One region of the Paenibacillus sp. B-A-8 genome, then DNA from elsewhere that is predicted to be linked to it. Evidence: riboswitches for the same ligand, from Rfam matches in the RefSeq annotation. Region 1 holds a riboswitch; each other region holds the start of a gene.

Evidence for each region. A riboswitch is a leader RNA that binds a small molecule or an ion and turns the genes downstream of it on or off. The one in region 1 is predicted to bind cobalamin.
Region 2: it holds a riboswitch for cobalamin, as region 1 does, so the genes downstream of both, metE (5-methyltetrahydropteroyltriglutamate--homocysteine S-methyltransferase) here and ACN6MV_RS04765 (DUF4430 domain-containing protein) in region 1, are expected to answer to the same signal.
Region 3: it holds a riboswitch for cobalamin, as region 1 does, so the genes downstream of both, ACN6MV_RS04160 (S-layer homology domain-containing protein) here and ACN6MV_RS04765 (DUF4430 domain-containing protein) in region 1, are expected to answer to the same signal.
Region 4: it holds a riboswitch for cobalamin, as region 1 does, so the genes downstream of both, ACN6MV_RS02390 (anaerobic ribonucleoside triphosphate reductase) here and ACN6MV_RS04765 (DUF4430 domain-containing protein) in region 1, are expected to answer to the same signal.

Annotation. Positions count from the first base shown of each region.
Region 1 covers NZ_CP183882.1:1,067,819-1,070,022, forward strand. The annotation lists gene ACN6MV_RS04760 (hypothetical protein) at 1-871, shown strand, start outside; cobalamin riboswitch at 993-1,194, shown strand; gene ACN6MV_RS04765 (DUF4430 domain-containing protein) at 1,370-2,204, shown strand, end outside.
Region 2 covers NZ_CP183882.1:5,002,632-5,004,835, reverse strand. The annotation lists gene ACN6MV_RS22670 (undecaprenyl-diphosphate phosphatase) at 1-771, shown strand, start outside; cobalamin riboswitch at 964-1,170, shown strand; gene metE (5-methyltetrahydropteroyltriglutamate--homocysteine S-methyltransferase) at 1,301-2,204, shown strand, end outside.
Region 3 covers NZ_CP183882.1:927,550-929,753, reverse strand. The annotation lists gene ACN6MV_RS04160 (S-layer homology domain-containing protein) at 1-875, opposite strand, end outside; cobalamin riboswitch at 1,039-1,240, opposite strand; gene ACN6MV_RS04155 (hypothetical protein) at 1,332-1,910, opposite strand; gene ACN6MV_RS04150 (cellulase family glycosylhydrolase) at 2,133-2,204, shown strand, end outside.
Region 4 covers NZ_CP183882.1:529,428-531,631, reverse strand. The annotation lists gene ACN6MV_RS02395 (MTH1187 family thiamine-binding protein) at 1-88, opposite strand, end outside; cobalamin riboswitch at 459-693, shown strand; gene ACN6MV_RS02390 (anaerobic ribonucleoside triphosphate reductase) at 910-2,204, shown strand, end outside.

The sequences.
Region 1 (2,204 bases):
CCCGGGATACCGCCGGGCGATTCTGAAGTATTTCCAGAGCAGTGACCGCGAGGCATTCAAGAATCGTGAATTTCGTAAAAGCTATGTCGCTACAGCTCGGCCTGCTCTACAAAATGTCTACAATGAGGCTCGCTCCCAGCTGGCTTCCCCGCTGGCGCGCTGGATCAGCCGCAGCCGATTTCGACTCCTGATCTCCGGTTCCATCACTGGCATTCTGGTGATTATCGCAATTATCGTATTCAGTATGCTGCGTCCGGAAGATCCAAAGACGGCCCTGCCTGGGACAACCCCTGCACCGACACCTGTTCAGAGTGCAGGCAGTATGCTTCCTCCGGCTTCCGTATACCTGAAGGATCTAGGTACCGAAGGAGATAAAGGAAGCAGTGTATTGGTGTTCACGTTTGCCAACGCGGATGATTGTGTGCAATTTAATCCGACGGAGATTAGTTTAATGACTTCATCCGATGTAGTGGATAAGAGCTTTAAGGTTGCTGCTAGCACTGGGACTTGTTCAGTGCCGTCAACGGATGGAGACTTATCTGGCGATACGAACGCCGCTGATACGACTGCGGGGACGGCGGAAGGCGTAGATGCTACTAATACTGCAGACGAGGCCTCTCCATCTCCTACACCTTCCTCTGATGCAGAGGGCAGCACAGTTGTGCCGTCCGCGACAGCTATTACAGAAGGTGAGCAACCTTCCTATCAGGTGGAGGTTACTATGGAGCCGGGTGCGACAATCGTCGATCATAGCATGATCAAGGCTGGTAGATTTACGTTGATCGTAGATCCCGCTCCAAAGGATACAACGGGTGTTAACTCAAGTGCTGAACCTTCAGCGACTGCAAGTCCGGAAGGAACAGCCGAATAAAGTAATTTCTGATCAGCAGGACGATACCGAAAGGTTTGGTTCTGCTGTTCTTTTTTTGTTGCTCATACAAAGCTTTTCTATAGACATGCTGTGTATTAATAGATATGATTATGAAAATAAGATAATACATATTGGAAAAGGTGCAGACTCCCCTAAATCAGAGTCTGCTTAAAAGGGAAGTCCGGTGTAAAATTCCGGCGCGGTCCCGCCACTGTAAATGCGGAGCGTCTCTTCTATGAACCACTGTCAGCAGTTAGGACGGGAAGGTGAAGAGCGGCAATGAAGCATTAGCCAGGAGACCTGCCTTTTTCGTGAGCGTTTCTATTCTTCGTGGGGTAAGAATGTGGAACATATACAGATAGACTGTGTGGTCGTAGAGGTTCACGCGCCCCAGCCTCGATTTGTTATCTTCCCGGGCCGCCCTTCATAGGGGCGGTCTTTATGTTGTGCGCTCTTATTTTGTGTAGTATCCATTCCTTTAAAGAAAGAGGCTGAACAATGAAGAAAATATTCTCCTCCAGGTTTTTTGTACTTGGACTGGCCGTATTCATGGTCATATCGATTCTTGGAACATCTCTTGCTCCGGCAGGAACCATCTTTGCGGAGGCGGGCGTTAGCTCCGGGCAGGAAGCATCTGGCGATTCTGCTGCTAATGTAGAACGGATTAATGTTGCGGATGCGACCTATACGGCTGCGGAATTTATTTTAAAGGGTGGCGTGCAGTCGGATTGGCAAGCGATTGGACTGGCTCAAGCGGGATACAAGCTGCCAGTAAGTTATCGAGCAGCTCTTGAGAAAAAGGTGAAAGATGCAGAGGGGAATTTCGCGAGCGTAACGGATTACGCGAGAATCGTACTCGCAGTAAGAGCAATAGGAGCCGATCCTACCAGCTTTGCTGGAAGCGGAACAAGTCCTGGCTATAACTTAATAGAGAAGATCTATAATCATGACAAAATCAGTGGACAGACGCTTAATAATCCGGTTTATGCTTTGCTCGCACTGGACTCAGGGAAATATAATATTCCTAAAGATGCTAAATGGACAACGGATAAGCTTCTTGCTGAGATTCTTTCCAAGCAAAATCAAGACGGTGGCTTTGCCTTAACTACAGGCGCCAGTGAGCCCGATATGACAGCAATAGCTTTGACCGCTCTATCGGCACATAAGAGTAATCCGGAAGCTTACACAGCAGGACTACAAGCCGTATCTTGGTTATCCAAAGCTCAGGATAGCCATGGAGGTTACGGAGATAGTGCTGAAAGTGCAGCACAAGCTATTCTAGGTCTCACATCCTTTGGTGTAGATCCAAGTGGGTTAGAATATACCAAGAATA
Region 2 (2,204 bases), 3.0 Mb from region 1:
ATTATTGTTGATGATATGTGGTTAAAATCGACAGAGTTATTTGGGCAATATACGGCCAATACTTTCAAAGTGGTTATACAACTGGGGTCAATCTTAGCAGTTGTTGTTATTTTTAGAAATAGGTTCATTGAACTGTTGGGCTTAAAGCATTTCAGTCGTAAACAGTTGGACCCTGTAACTGAGGAACAACCACCGCTCGAAAAGGGTGGACATCTTAAGCTTACACAGGTACTTGTAGGTTTAGTTCCGGCAGGTGTGCTGGGCGTTCTGTTTAATGATTATATTGATGAGCATTTATTCTCTACATCTACCGTGTTAATCGGTCTAGTAGTTGGTGCGGTGTTAATGATTATTGCGGATCTATTTGGACCCAAGAAGATCCAAACAGAGAGTGTCGATCAGATTACATATAAGCAGGCACTAGGTGTTGGTCTTGTCCAATGCTTCTCGTTATGGCCAGGATTTTCACGTTCCGGGTCGACGATTTCCGGTGGTGTCCTTCTTGGTATGAGTCATCGTGCTGCTGCTGATTTCACATTTATTATGGCTGTTCCAATCATGGCAGGGGCCAGTCTCCTCTCACTGATGAAGAATTGGCAATATTTCACCATCGATGCCCTGCCGTTCTTCATTGCAGGCTTTATCAGTGCTTTTGTATTTGCGCTGTTATCGATGCGATTCTTCCTGAAATTGATCAACCGGATTAAGCTTTTACCATTTGCTATATACCGGATAATACTTGCCGCTGTAGTATATTTCGTGTTTTTCTAAATCCGTTATAAGGAATCGATATAACAGAAGCCCCCGTCATCTATTGCAGATGACGGGGGCTTTCACGTATGATGACATCAGATTAAGACACTCAGTTTATTAATTATAAGGATAAAGTAAAAGTTCACTTTACCCTTATATCTCTCGCATAAACGCTTACCGTCCATAAAAGGACGCCGAAGGCGTTTTAGCTTGATAATATCGGAGACAGGTGCTTGCCGGGAATTAGTAATTCGGTAGGCTTAATAGGGAAATTCGGTTCGAAGCCGATGCGGTCCCGCCACTGTAACGGAAGAGTCCATAGCAATATACGTCACTGGCAATTTACTACTGCTGGGAAGACTGCTAAGGATGCTGACACCGCTAGCCAGGAGACCTGCCTGTTTCAACAGCACTGCTTCACCTACGGAGGATAGGAAGGTGTTAGACGTGAACCATAGGTATATTATGGGCGTCTTTCCCTTTGACTTTTTTAGGGAAGGGCGCTCTTTTTTATAGGGATGTTATGGTTTCAAGCCAAAATAAGAAGATGGAGAAGGGGAGCTGCAAAGTGACGAACAAAGTAAAAGTAAGTAATCTTGGCTATCCAAGAATCGGAAAAAACCGCGAGTGGAAGAAAACGTTGGAAGCCTTCTGGGCAGGTAAAATAAATGAGGAAGAGTTCCGTACTGAAATGGCAGGCATTCAACTTCAGCATTTGAAGACTCAGCAGGAGGCAGGCATTGAGTTAATTCCGGTAAATGATTTTACATTCTACGATCATGTGTTGGATACGGCTGTAATGTTCGGGATCGTACCTCCGCGTTATGCGTATGATGGTGGCGACATTGGGCTTGATCTTTATTTTGCGATGGCTAGAGGGAACGCTGAGGCTACCGCCTGCGAGATGACGAAATGGTTCAACACGAACTATCACTATATCGTTCCAGAGATCGGTGCACAAACGCCGCGCCTGACGGAGAATAAACCACTGGAAGCATACCGTTTCGCCAAGTCCCAAGCGGGAATTGAGGGGAAACCTGTGGTTTTAGGCCTTTATACCTTCCTTAAGCTGTCAAAAGGTTTTGCATCTGCGGATATTGCGAAGATTGCCGCTCGGTTTCTTCCGGTTTACGTTCAGCTATTGCAGGAACTGAAGCAAGAAGGAGTAAGCTGGGTACAAATCGATGAACCAGCGATTGTTACAGGAATAAATGAGTCAGAACTATCATTACTTAACTCGATTTACACAGAAATTGCTGAATCCGTGCCTGGATTAAATATTATTCTGCAGACTTACTTTGAAGCTGCTGAACCATTGGAGGCATTGTTAAAGCTTCCGGTACAAGGTTTAGGTCTTGATTTTGTCCATGATGGCGGAACGAATCTGGCATCGATTGAGCGCCTTGGCTGGCCTGAGGATAAGTGGCTGGGAGCGGGTATTATTGACGGAC
Region 3 (2,204 bases), 140 kb from region 1:
CTTTGATAGATTACTCCCTTCTCATCAGGATCAGGGAATAATACTGGAATTTCGTAGTTATAACTATCTAGTGCAATCAGAGCAAATATGGGACCGTTGTTCCCTTGCTTCTGAATATATTGATAATCAGCGAGTGCATTTCTTAGGTCATGACCTGCAACATTCGTGATATCTTTTCCGATAGAGGTAAGGCCTAGAATCGCTCTGGAATTCTCTGTGCTTTTGTTAGCGTCGAGTTTTCCATCCTCTTTGATCATCGAACTTATTTTCGTAACTACATTGTTGTAATAGAGATTGTAATAACCGTTAGGTACTTTGTAGTTCGCACGTGCTAGAGAAAGAATCGACCATTCTCCGCTGCCTGTTCCAAATGACGGATTCTTTACGGTGTTAACGATGTAGGCCAAGCTTTTATCTAACTGTTCTTTGGCAGTGATTTTATAAGTAACCTGATAGGTTACATTATCTGCTTTGTTTCCTGCGCCATCCACAGCCGTTACTGCGATTACGTTACTACCCGGGTTAAGAGATGCTTTGTACTCACCATTAGTAGCTGACAGAACGACTTGGTTCAGCTTTACTACTGGAATAATGTCTTTGTAGACATTGTCTGTAACCACTACTTTGAAGCTTACATCTTTACTGGATACTTCCTGTTTATCTTGTATACCTTCTATCAAAATCGTAGGCTTCTCTGTATCTGGCTCTTGTACTAACGCATTAATCTGCTCTACTAGAGCTTGATCAACCTCTGTTGTTACAACTGCACTATCGGCAATTGCTTCATTCGCATGAGCCGGGATTACACTTGTAGAGAACGTCGTGATAAATACAGCTACAATGAGTAACCAAGCTAAAAACTTATTTTTCTTCATGTTTCCATAACCCTTCCCTTCTTTTCCTATGATAAAAAACAGAATAAACTTTTTAACACTACAAAAAAACCACTCAACATAACGTCAAGAGGTTTAAGATAGTGAACCGCAACATTAGCAGGCATATACTATATCAAACACCTCTCTATCGCTCGTAGAGTTTAACGGTGTATCAGAAACAGGCTGATATTCTGGCTCAAGTATCATCACCCTTGCTACCTTCCCAGTTTCCCAGTGGTACCTTGCAAGGACTCCTCTTTCACAGCGGCGGGACCGCGCGGGATTCACACCCGCTTTCCATTTAACCAATCTATGATTGTATTTCCGAAACATTCATAATTGGCACCTATTGCTAATATTAATTTTTCCATGCTTCATCATATCTAATATAGATGCTTTTGTCATGCAATATTTGTTTTTTGTATAACAAGTAGTTGGAGATAAATCTATTGAATATCAAACCATTTTAACCACAATATACTCTTTTTCTCTCAGTTCAAAACCATCCTCCAGTGACAAAGAGGCCAAATCAAAGATTCGGTCATACTTTTTATTACGTGGGTGCCCTTCCTCCTCTGCCCAGCAAGTATAAAGCTCAAACTCGGTACCAGCTACTCCGATATCTGTCATAAGTTTAAATAACTCCCGGCAACACTTGAGTGAGGCGTTATACGATCCCGGTAGAGTATCTTTTAGCTTAGGGGATACAGAGAAGCCGCCCCAATTCGGTGAAATCCGATACACAAACGGACTTCGAAAGTGCTTGCGAATCTCATCGTTCCAATACCCAAGTTCCTCTATAAAAATACCCGCTGCATCTTCTTCCGAGTCATATACAAGACAGTCCTCATCTCTTAAATGAGATAGATCTGCGATGTCATCCAAAGGAATTATGCCTTGCAGGCGCAGAGCCTCTCTTTGTTTCTTATACTCTGGTGAATTTTTCACTTCATCATATGTCTTTTCTGACAGTACACTGCCTCTTTCTCCTAACGGAAGCTCTGTAGACGAGCCTATGTAATGAAATCTGCTCACTGGTTATTCCTCCATGACTTTTGGAATCAATTCAAATCACTAATTTCCATATGAATTTACCACAAATTAGTAAGGTACTCACTACAAATGTTCTATGTTAGGGTATTTGGTAAGCGTTTACAACAAAAAAATGGAGGTGCCAGTGTTCATCTACGTACCAAAGTGCTTGAGGAAAGGTCAGGTTTAAGCATCCTCAAAAATGATCTTACAAAGGAGAATTCAATGACTACTCGAATCCAGAAATCCTTCTTATCATTGACCCTTGTTACCGCTCTTCTGCTCTCTTTGTTCTCA
Region 4 (2,204 bases), 540 kb from region 1:
GCAGCACTCGCTGCATATCCGCAACATAACTGCTAAGGCTGGTACTGCCTGTTCCAATCGGAATAACGGTTACTTCAGCAATAGGCATGGGAATACCTCCTTCGAATTTTAAAGTGTGTCTCCATCTATTGTAACAACTCCACCGCTCTCCCACAAATGATGCCCGCATTATTATGCCCCTTCTTTCCCGCCAAGTACTCCGAAATACAGCTTTCTCCACGAGTACTTTCTCTTACATGAATTCTAGGGTCGTCTGCACTACATTTATGGACTATTTGTGGCATCTTTTCGGACAATTTATGAATCATTTTCCATCTGCCTGTGGATCAATTGTGGATTACTTATGGACAGCCTGTGGATCATTTGTGGAGTACTTTTAAAGAAGCCGCTCCCCGCTTGGGTTTTCTAAAAAACTGTTTACAAACACAACATCTTGGGTTATTTTTATCTAATCACAACAAAATATAGTGGAGACAGGCGCTTTGATCCTTTATTTGAATTAGAGCTTAATAGGGAAGTGCGGTGAGATTCCGCTGCGGTCCCGCCACTGTAACCGGATGTCCTTCACAAGCTTTTAGAAGCTTAAGACGGACAGATCTCCCAGCAGAAGCCACTGAGGGTTACGAACCCCTTGGGAAGGCGCTGAGAGATCCTGCGGAAGCCAGGAGACCTGCCTGTTTCGACGACACCAACTATGAGTGCCTGCGAGGAACAGGAACGGTGTCCGCATGCGGTCATCTTCTGAGAGACCACCGCAAATATCCGTGTGGATATTTACATAACGCATCGGGCATTTTCTGCCATCCTCGCTAGGGGATGCTTTTTTTATGAGATCAGAATGAATATACGGCCGCTTATGCGGTCGGGCTTCTTAATGATAGGACGATAGACTGAGAGGAGAGCTATACAATGACGTTGTTGGAGAGACAATTTAACGGTACAACAAATGCACGAGAAGTTCTTTTAGAAGAGCTCATTGATTTAGGGCGCGATATTATCGACAGTCGGGATTTGGACTTACTGCGCGAGAATGCCAATTTGAACGGAGAGAGTTTCTCCGGTAAAATGAGCAAGTTCGGCAGTGAATATTCAAAATGGTATGCCCGCAACTTTACGATGCCACCGCAGCTAGTGCAGGCCATTGATGACAATGTCGTCTATGTGCATGATCTGGATCAATACGCGATCGGAACGACGAACTGTATTTTTATCCCGTTTGATAAACTTCTCCGCGAAGGCTTCAACACCGGCAACGGCAGTGTTCGTCCTCCAAACTCCATAATGACGGCTATGTCACTGGTAGCAATCATTTTTCAATCCCAGCAAAATGCTCAATATGGCGGTGTATCCGCTAATAAGCTCGACTATGATCTAGCCCCTTATGTAACCAAATCCTTCGCTAAGCTATTCCGCAAGGGTCTGGATTATTTTGAAGAAGGACAAGCTGATGAATCTTTGGGCGAGATTACGATGAGCCGGACCGATCTGGCGGAGTTATATCCAAAAGCGTTCCGTTTTGCACTAAAGGAAACCGAAATTGAAACCCTGCAAGCGGCTGAAAGTATGGTACATAATCTGAATACCATGTCCAGCCGATCCGGTGGGCAAATTCCGTTTACCAGCATTAACTACGGGACTTGTACTTCACCAGAAGGTCAGCTTGTGATCAGCTCCCTGCTAACAGCAACGATGAACGGACTTGGAAGCGGAGAGACACCTGTGTTCCCGATTCAAATCTTCAAATGCAAGCAAGGCGTCAATCAACAGCAAGGTGATCCGAACTATGAATTGTTCCTAAAAGCAGCGGAATGTTCTGCACGCAGACTATATCCGAACTTCGCTAATCTGGACGCTCCGCTCAACTTGCAGTATTATGATCCAAGTGATCCTGATACGGAATTTGCTACAATGGGCTGCCGCACCCGCGTGCTCGGTGACCGTTTTGGGCGTAATCATTGCTCCGGAAAGGGCAACCTTTCCTTTAATACACTGAATCTGGTTCGACTCGGTCTGGCACACGGCACAGTAACGGGCCGACGTACCGTCGCAGACGAAGCTGGCTTCTATGAAGATCTAAATCATTATATGGATATTGCGCTGGAAGGACTTCTTCATCGTTTCAACATCCAAGCCGCGCAAAAAGCTAAAGCGTCCGATTTCATGATGCGAGAAGGCGTCTGGGAAGGCGGCGAAAATCTCGCTCC